2 regions of the Streptomyces sp. 2-1 genome follow, and region 2 is predicted to be linked to the other one. Evidence: riboswitches for the same ligand, from Rfam matches in the RefSeq annotation. Region 2 holds a riboswitch; the other holds the start of a gene.
The links. Region 2 has a riboswitch for S-adenosylmethionine ahead of thrC (threonine synthase). Riboswitches for the same ligand answer to the same signal wherever they lie in the genome.
Positions count from the first base shown of each region.

Region 1: another riboswitch for S-adenosylmethionine. It lies ahead of ACN20J_RS14935 (aminotransferase class V-fold PLP-dependent enzyme); the one in region 2 lies ahead of thrC (threonine synthase).

Region 1 is NZ_CP183383.1:3,384,474-3,388,679, forward strand. It holds gene ACN20J_RS14925 (SLC13 family permease) at 1-104, shown strand, start outside; partial or broken gene ACN20J_RS14930 (glycerate kinase) at 159-1,430, shown strand; gene ACN20J_RS14935 (aminotransferase class V-fold PLP-dependent enzyme) at 1,391-2,767, opposite strand; SAM riboswitch class IV at 2,940-3,056, opposite strand; gene trpD (anthranilate phosphoribosyltransferase) at 3,378-4,206, opposite strand, start outside.
Region 2 is NZ_CP183383.1:6,213,216-6,217,421, forward strand. It holds gene ACN20J_RS27590 (alpha,alpha-trehalose-phosphate synthase (UDP-forming)) at 1-749, opposite strand, end outside; gene ACN20J_RS27595 (glucosyl-3-phosphoglycerate synthase) at 907-1,854, opposite strand; SAM riboswitch class I at 2,057-2,214, shown strand; gene thrC (threonine synthase) at 2,232-3,536, shown strand; gene ACN20J_RS27605 (MoaD/ThiS family protein) at 3,611-3,886, shown strand.

The DNA.
Region 1 (4,206 bases), 2.8 Mb from region 2:
TGCTCCGCCTGTCCGCGGTCCTGGCCCCGCTGACGGCGGCGCTCGTCCTGCTCTTCGCCCTCACCGTGTGGCCGCTGCTCGGCGTCCCGGTCCTGAAGCCCTGATGCCCGGAAGCCCCCAAACCGTCCTAGCCGCAAAGCCCTCAAGGAGCCCCTCCCATGCTGACCCGTTTCGCCGTCGCCCCCAGTGGCTTCAAGGAGTCCCTGTCCGCCCAGGCCGCCGCCGACGCCATCGCGGCGGGCGTACGCCGTGTCGTACCGGACGCCGAGGTCGACCTGATCCCTCTGGTGGACGGCGGCGAGGGGACGGCCCGGGCCCTCGCCTCGGCGACCGGGGGCCGGCTGGTCGCCCTGCCCGCCACCGGCCCGCTCGGCGAACCCGTGGGCACCCACTTCGCACTGCTCGGCACCGGATCCGGCACCGGCACCGGGTCCGGCATCGGCTCCGCCGACACGGCCGTCGTGGAGATGGCGGCGGTGGCCGGCCTCTCCCTCGTCCCGCACGGCCTGCGCGACCCGGGCGCCACCACCACGTACGGCGTCGGCGAGCTGATCCGCGCCGCCCTCGACACGGGCGTACGCCGCATCCTCGTCGGCTGCGGCGACTCGGGTACGTCGGACGGGGGCGCCGGAGCCCTACAGGCGCTCGGCGCCCGCCTACTGGACCAGGACGGCTTCGAACTCCCCCAGGGTGGCCGGGAGTTGATCCGCCTGCACCACATCGACCCGAAGGGCCTCGACCCCCGCCTCGCCCACACGGAACTGCTCGTCGCCTGCAACCCGTACAACGTGCTGTGCGGCGAACGCGGAGTCGCCCGCGTCTTCGGCCCGCAGAAGGGCGCCACCCCGGCACAGGTCGAGGAGTTGTCCGCGGGCCTGGAGAACTGGGCGTACGTCCTCACCCGGGACCTCCCGGTCACCTGCGACCTGTACGGCGGCCCCGGCACGGGTGCCTCCGGCGGCCTGGGCGCGGGCCTCGCCGCTCTCGGCGCCCGTCTGCTCCCCCGCTTCGAGGTGCTCCTCGACCACCTCGACCTGGACGCCCGCCTCGCCCGCGCCGACCTGGTCCTCACCGCCGAGGGCGCCCTGGACCACCAGACCCCGCGCGGCAAGGTCCCGGCCGAGGTGGCCCGCCGAGCCAAGCTGAACGGACGCCCGGTCCTCGCCCTGGCGGGCACCCTGGGCGAGGGCGCCCACACGGTCCCGGGCGTGGACGCCTTCACCGGCATCCTGCCCGCCCCGATGGCCCTGGCCGAGGCCCTCGTACGAGCCTCCGAACTCCTCACCGACGCGACCGAGCGCGCCCTGCGGATGATCCTGCTGGGGGCGGGGCTGCCACGAGGGGCGGGCGTGTGACCGCAGGCGGCGGTCACACGGGGAGCCCCGCCAGATCACACCGCCGGGACGCAACGCCCTTCCACAGTGCGGTAGTTCCACTGCGCACCGTCCCGCACGAGTTCCTTGACGGCCCGGACGAACCGCTCGACGTGCTCGTCGGGCGTTCCGGCCCCGAAGCTGACCCGAATGGCGTTGAGGGACTTCTCGCCGGGTGCCGCCTCGGGGGCGCCGCACTCGCCCTGGGTCTGCGGGTCGCTGCCGAGGAGGGTGCGGACGAGGGGGTGCGCGCAGAACAGACCGTCCCGCACGCCGATGCCGTACTCGGCGGAGAGCGCGGCGGCGAAGTGCGAGCTGTTCCAGCCCTCGACGACGAAGGAGATGACACCGACGCGGGGCGCGTCGTCACCGAAGAGCGAGAGCACACGCACTTCGGGCACCTCGGCGAGCCCGGTCCGGACGGTGTCGATGAGCTGCTGCTCGCGGGCGACCAGTGTGTCGAAGCCGGCCTCGGTGAGGGCCTTGCAGGCGGAGGCGATGGAGTAGGCGCCGATGACGTTGGGCGACCCGGCCTCGTGCCGTGCGGCGCTCTCGTGCCACTCGACGTCGACGCCGCCGTCCACCCGCCGCGAGACCTTCCGCGAGGCGCCGCCACCCGCGAGGTACGGCTCGGCCGCGGTCAGCCAGTCGGCGCGTCCGGCGAGGACACCGGACCCGAAGGGCGCGTACAGCTTGTGCCCGGAGAAGGCGACCCAGTCGACGTCCAACTCCCGTACGGACACGGGGTGGTGGGGTGCGAGCTGGGCGGCGTCGAGCACGATCCGGGCGCCGTGCGTGTGTGCGGCGGCGGCCAGTTCGCGTACGGGCCACAGCTCGCCGGTGACGTTCGAGGCGCCGGTGACGCACACGAGCGCCGGGCCGTGGGGGTCCCGCTCGGCGAGCGCCCGCTCCAGCGTCGCGACGGCCTCGCCCGGGGTGCGCGGGGCGTTGAGGTAGGTGACGCGGGCGTCCCTCCACGGCAGCAGGGACGCGTGGTGCTCGGTCTCGAAGACGAAGACCTGGCAGTCGGCGGGGAGCGCGGCGGCGAGGAGGTTGAGCGAGTCGGTGGTGGACCGGGTGAAGACGACCTGGTCGCCGTCGCGGCAGTCGAGGAACTCCTCGACGGTCCTGCGGGCGTTCTCGAACAGATCGGTGGACAGCTGGGAGAGGTACCCGGCCCCGCGGTGCACGCTCCCGTAGTACGGGGCGTACGCGGCCACGTCGTCCCACACCCGCTGGAGGGCCGGGGCGCTGGCGGCGTAGTCGAGCGCGGCGTAGGTGACCTCGCCGCCGGTGACGAGCGGGACGGTGACGTCTCGTCCAAGAACGGGCAGCGATCCGGAGGTGTCCTGGCAGGCGGTCCGGTCGGCGGCGGCAGCGGTGGAAACAGACATGGCGAACTCCTGTGAGGCAGGCGGGAACACCACGCGAGCGGGTACGAGTGGGTACGGCTCAAGCGTGGGTGAAGGTGAAAAGGGGTGTGCGGAGGCGGGGCTCGACGCCCTATCGCATTCGCTGGCTCACAGAAGACTCCCTCGAACGACCAGGACCCCTGGTGATGCGAGGGGTCCGCGCTTGCCGTAGACCTCACTGCCTACGGCCTGGTCTTCACCCGGGGCACCCCGCCACGGACGGAGGGTTGCCGGACAGCCGGCCGGGGCCTGATGGCTGTCGCTCATGACCTGCCTGCATCTTGCCACACGATGATCCGACCGCAACCCCGTCGTCCGCATACCGGGACGCCCGGGGAGCGACGGGGCCTTTTTCGCCCCCGCCGCCCCTACCCATTCCCGTCCCTGACTCAGGGGCTCCGCCCCCGAACCCCCAAAGACTGCGCAGTTCCCCGCGCCCCTAGGTCTTCAGGGGCGCGGGGAACTGCGCGGCCAGCAACAGCCGACCTCCACCCGACAACCCACCCCACGGGGTCTGGGGCGAAGCCCCAGGGGACGGGACTGGGTAGGGGCGGCGGGGGCGAGAAACGCCCTACCGGCCCGCAGCCGGCGCCTACGCGTTGGTCGCCGCCACCCACCGCTCCAGCGTGGCCTTCGCCGCCCCGGAGTCGATCGCGTCCGCGGCCTTCGCCATCCCCGCCCGGAGCTGGTCCGCGAGCGGCCCGTCCCCCGGCGAAAGGGCCACCAGCGCAGCCGCAGAGTTCAGCAGCACAGCGTCCCGCACAGGCCCGGTCTCCCCGTTCAGCAGCCGCCGGGCCACATCCGCGTTGTACGAGGCGTCGGCCCCCCGCAACGCCTCCACGGGCACCAGCTCGATCCCCACGTCACGCGGATCGAACGACTCCTCGCGCACCTTGCCGTCCCGCACGACCCACACACGTGACGTGGCCGTCGTCGTCAGCTCGTCCAGCCCGTCGTCGCCGCGGAAGACGAGCGAAGAGTTGCCGCGCTCGGCGAACACCCCGGCCATGATCGGCGCCATCCGGGGATCGGCACACCCGACGGCCTGCGACTTCACCTTCGCCGGGTTGGTCAGCGGACCGAGCGCGTTGAAGACCGTACGGATCCCCAACTGCCCACGCGCGGCACCCGCGTAGCGCATCGCGGGATGGAACTTCGCCGCGAAGCAGAAGGTGATCCCGGCCGTCTCGGCGACCTGGGCCACCCGGTGCGTCGGCAGCTCCAGGTTGACCCCGAGCTTCTCCAGTACGTCGGACGCCCCGGACGCCGAGGAGGCCGCCCGGTTGCCGTGCTTGACGACCTTGGCGCCCGTACCGGCGATGACGATCGCCGACATGGTGGAGATGTTGACGGTCTTCGCCCCGTCGCCGCCCGTACCGACGATGTCGACGGTCTCCCCCGGCACCTCGATCACGTTCGCG
Region 2 (4,206 bases):
CGGTGCGAGCGCTCGCGCAGGAAGTCCGCGTCGGCCCCGAGACCGTGCACCCCGATCCGCGTACCGGAGGGGATCCCGGGACCCAGGACGGCGTGACAGCAGTCCGTGAACGCGTCCGCCCACCGCTGGGTGAGGAACGCGGCCCGGTCCGCGCCGAGGATCCCGCCGAGGACCTTCGCCGCGATGTCGTCCGGCAGCAGCCGGAAGTAGTCCGGCGGAGCCCACGGCGTGTGCGAGAAGTGCCCGATCCGCAGGTCGGGGCGGAGTTCGCGGAGCATCCGCGGGACCAGGACCAGGTGGTAGTCCTGTACTAGGACCGCGGCACCCTCCGCCGCCTCCTCGGCCAGGGCCTCGGCGAAGGCGTGGTTGTACGTCTCGTACGCCGCCCACTGGCGCCGGAACTCCTTGTCGAAGACCGGCTCCAGCGGTGTCTGGTAGAGCAGGTGGTTGACGAACCACAGCACGGAGTTGGCGATGTCGTTGTACGCGGCGGCGTGGGTGTCGGCGTCGATGTCCAGCATCCGCACGCCGTCCTCGCCCACCCCGCGTCGTACGGCCTCGCGGTCGCCGTCGCCGAGGGCCGAGCACACCCACAGGGCGCCCGCGTCCGGGCCGATCGCGGAGAGCCCGGAGACCAGGCCGCCTCCGCCGCGCTTGGCCGTGAGCGTGCCGGTCTCGTCCAGGGTGTACGAGACCGGGCCGCGATTGGAGGCGACCAGGATGTTGTGGGTGCCGCGGGTGGAGACCATGACACGAAATCTAGCCCCCGCTGTAAACGCTCAAACGTTCCCACCCGCCGCGGGGGCTGATCGCGCCCCGCGGCGGAGCCGCAAATGTCACCGCCCCGCGCCCCCAAAGGCCAAAAGATTGCGCAGTTCCCCGCGCCCCTTGAAAGCGGCCCCCTGCCTACGCGGCCTTCCTCTCCACGTACTCCTCGATCTCTGCCATCGGCGGCCTCTCCTCCATGTCCACCGAGTACGTGCGGGGCTCGAAGCCGTTCTCGCCGCGTTCGAACTGGGTGAGGGAGGGGCGGATCATGTGGCCGCGGGCCAGGCGGAGCTGGGCGGTGCGGTAGATCGCGGCGGACATGCGGCCCAGGGCCTGGCCGTCCTGGTGGCGGTGTTTGCGGACGCCGACGTCGACCTGGGCCAGGGCGTCCAGGCCCACCAGGTGCAGCGCGTCGACCAGCATGCCCAGCTCGACGCCGTATCCGACGGGGAACGGGAGCTGTTCGAGGAGGGAGCGGCGGGCCGCGTACTCCCCGCCCAGCGGCTGGACGAAGCCGGCCAGCTGCGGCCAGTGCATGTTGAGGAGCGGACGGGCCATGAGTTCCGTAACCCGACCCCCCTGACCTGCGGCGGAGCCCAGCGGGCGGTCGTACATCGCCTTGACGAGGTCCACGCCCGGGTCGGTGAGGAGCGGGCCGACGATCCCGGAGACGAAGTCCGCCGAGAACTCCTTGAGGTCCGCGTCGACGAAGGCGACGATGTCCCCGCTGGTGACGAGGAGCGAGCGCCACAGCACCTCGCCCTTGCCGGGGACGGCAGGCAGCCGGGGCAGGATCTCGTCCCGGTGCACGACGAGGGCTCCCGCGTCGGCGGCGACCTCGGAGGTGCGGTCCGTCGAACCCGAGTCGATCACCACGATCTCGTCGACGAGCGGCACCTTCCTGGTCATCAGCTCACGGCGGATGATCGCGACGATCTCGCCGACGGTCTCCTCCTCGTTGAGCGCGGGCAGTACGACACTCACCGTGGAGCCGGTGGCACGCTTCGCGGCGATGAGTTTCTTGAGCGGGCGGTCCTCGACGGACCAGGAGCGCGTGCTCAGCCAGCGCTCGACGTCTTCCAGCACGTGCGGCTCTCCCTTGCGTTCATTGGGATGCGTGTGCCCGGCGCGAGGCACTGTCGGGTGCGTCACTGTCATCTCGCGGTTCGGACGGCTCTCTCCACCATCCAGGCCTTCGGTTACAGTCTTGAACAACGCTGATGACCATCGCATGTCGGGGGTCGTTGCGTGCACAACCAAAACCAGAGCCAGAACCACAACTGAATACCGCTCATCCAGAGGGGCAGAGGGATACGGCCCGTTGAAGCCCCGGCAACCCTCCAGCCGGTCTCGTCCTGATCATCGTCGATCAGCGCAGCGAGGCTCCCGGCTAGGGAAGGTGCCAAATCCGTCTCACGGCGAAGTGCGTCGTGAGGAAGATGAGGAGAAAGGGCCTCGCCTCCATGGCTGCGCAGACAGTTGCAAGCACCACGAACTCCACCCCCGCCGCGAACTCCGTCGACCTCGGCCCGGCCGCCGCGCTTTCCTGCCGTGAATGCGGCCACCGCGTCCCGCTCGGTCCGGTCTTCGCCTGCGAGGAGTGTTTCGGCCCGCTGGAGATCGCGTACGACTTCTCGGCCTATGACGCCGAGGAGCTCCGCAAGCGGATCGAGGCGGGCCCCGCGAACATCTGGCGGTACGCGCCGCTGCTGCCCGTCCCCGCGGACGTGGCCGACAAGCCGAACATCAACCCCGGCTGGACCAAGCTCGTCCAGGCCGACAACCTCGCGCGCGAGCTGGGTGTCGACGCCGGCAAGCTCTTCGTGAAGGACGACTCCGGGAACCCGACGCACTCCTTCAAGGACCGTGTCGTCGCCCAGGCCATCGAGGCCGCCCGCGCCTTCAACTTCACGACCCTCTCCTGCTCCTCCACCGGCAACCTCGCCGGCGCGGTGGGCGCCGCCGCCGCGCGCGCCGGCTTCCGGTCCTGCGTGTTCATCCCGCACGACCTGGAGCAGGGCAAGGTCGTCATGGCCGCGGTCTACGGCGGCGAGCTCGTCGGCATCGAGGGCAACTACGACGACGTGAACCGCTTCTGCTCCGAGCTGATCGGCGACCCGGCGGGCGAGGGCTGGGGCTTCGTCAACGTCAACCTGCGGCCGTACTACGCGGAGGGCTCCAAGACCCTCGCGTACGAGATCTGTGAGCAGCTCGGCTGGCAGCTGCCCGACCAGCTCGTCGTGCCCATCGCCTCCGGCTCGCAGCTCACGAAGATCGACAAGGGTCTGCAGGAGCTGATCAAGCTCGGGCTCGTCGAGGACAAGCCGTACAAGATCTTCGGTGCGCAGGCCGAGGGCTGCTCGCCGGTGTCCGTGGCGTACAAGGCCGGGCACGATGTCGTACGGCCGCAGAAGCCGAACACGATCGCGAAGTCGCTGGCGATCGGAAATCCGGCGGACGGTCCTTATGTTCTCGATATCGCCCGGCGTACGGGTGGGGCCGTGGAGGACGTGAACGACGAGCAGGTGGTCGACGCGATCAAGTTGCTGGCGCGTACCGAGGGGATCTTTGCGGAGACCGCCGGTGGTGTGACGGTGGGGGTGGCGAAGAAGCTGATCGAGAACGGTCTGCTGGATCCGAGTCTGACCACGGTTGTCCTCAATACCGGTGATGGTCTGAAGACCCTGGACGCGGTTGCTTCCGACACGGGGCTGACCGCGACGATCCGGCCGAACCTGGATTCCTTCCGTGAGGCCGGGCTCGGCTAGTCGTTGTTCGCCGAAGACCGCGCAGTTCCCCGCGCCCCTGAATGGGCCACCCACTCCGACGGAGGTCTAACCCCATGAGCGTCAACGTTCGTATCCCCACCATCCTGCGCACCTACACGGGCGGCCAGGCCGAGGTTTCCGCCGAGGGTGGGACTCTCGGTGCGGTCATCGCCGATCTGGAGAAGAACCACGCCGGGATCTCAGCCCGGGTCCTGGACGACCAGGGACAGCTGCGGCGGTTCGTCAACGTGTACGTGAACGACGACGACGTCCGCTTCGAGCAGGGGCTGGAGACGGCGACGCCGGACGGGGCCGGGGTGTCGATCATTCCCGCCGTCGCCGGCGGCTGACCCGTCGGGAGCCGTGCCGAGGGCTGATCATTACCTTCGGTAACTGCCGTCACTGAGAGTTCATCGAATTGCCCCCTCCGTGAGAGAAGCGGAGGGGGCAATTCTGTATGGTTGAGCGCGGTACAGTTGGGGAACCTGCTTCGATCCGCACGCCGGGCGCATTGAGATCCCGCCCGAAGCCCGACAAGAAGTAGCCAAAGTGCCCCGCCTTTTTGAGCCTTTTATGGCATTCATGGGGCCCGACTTGCCCTGAATCTTCGTGAATTCTTCACATATTCCCGATCGGTCGTGCCCGGAATTCTCGTCGGATTGACCTGTTG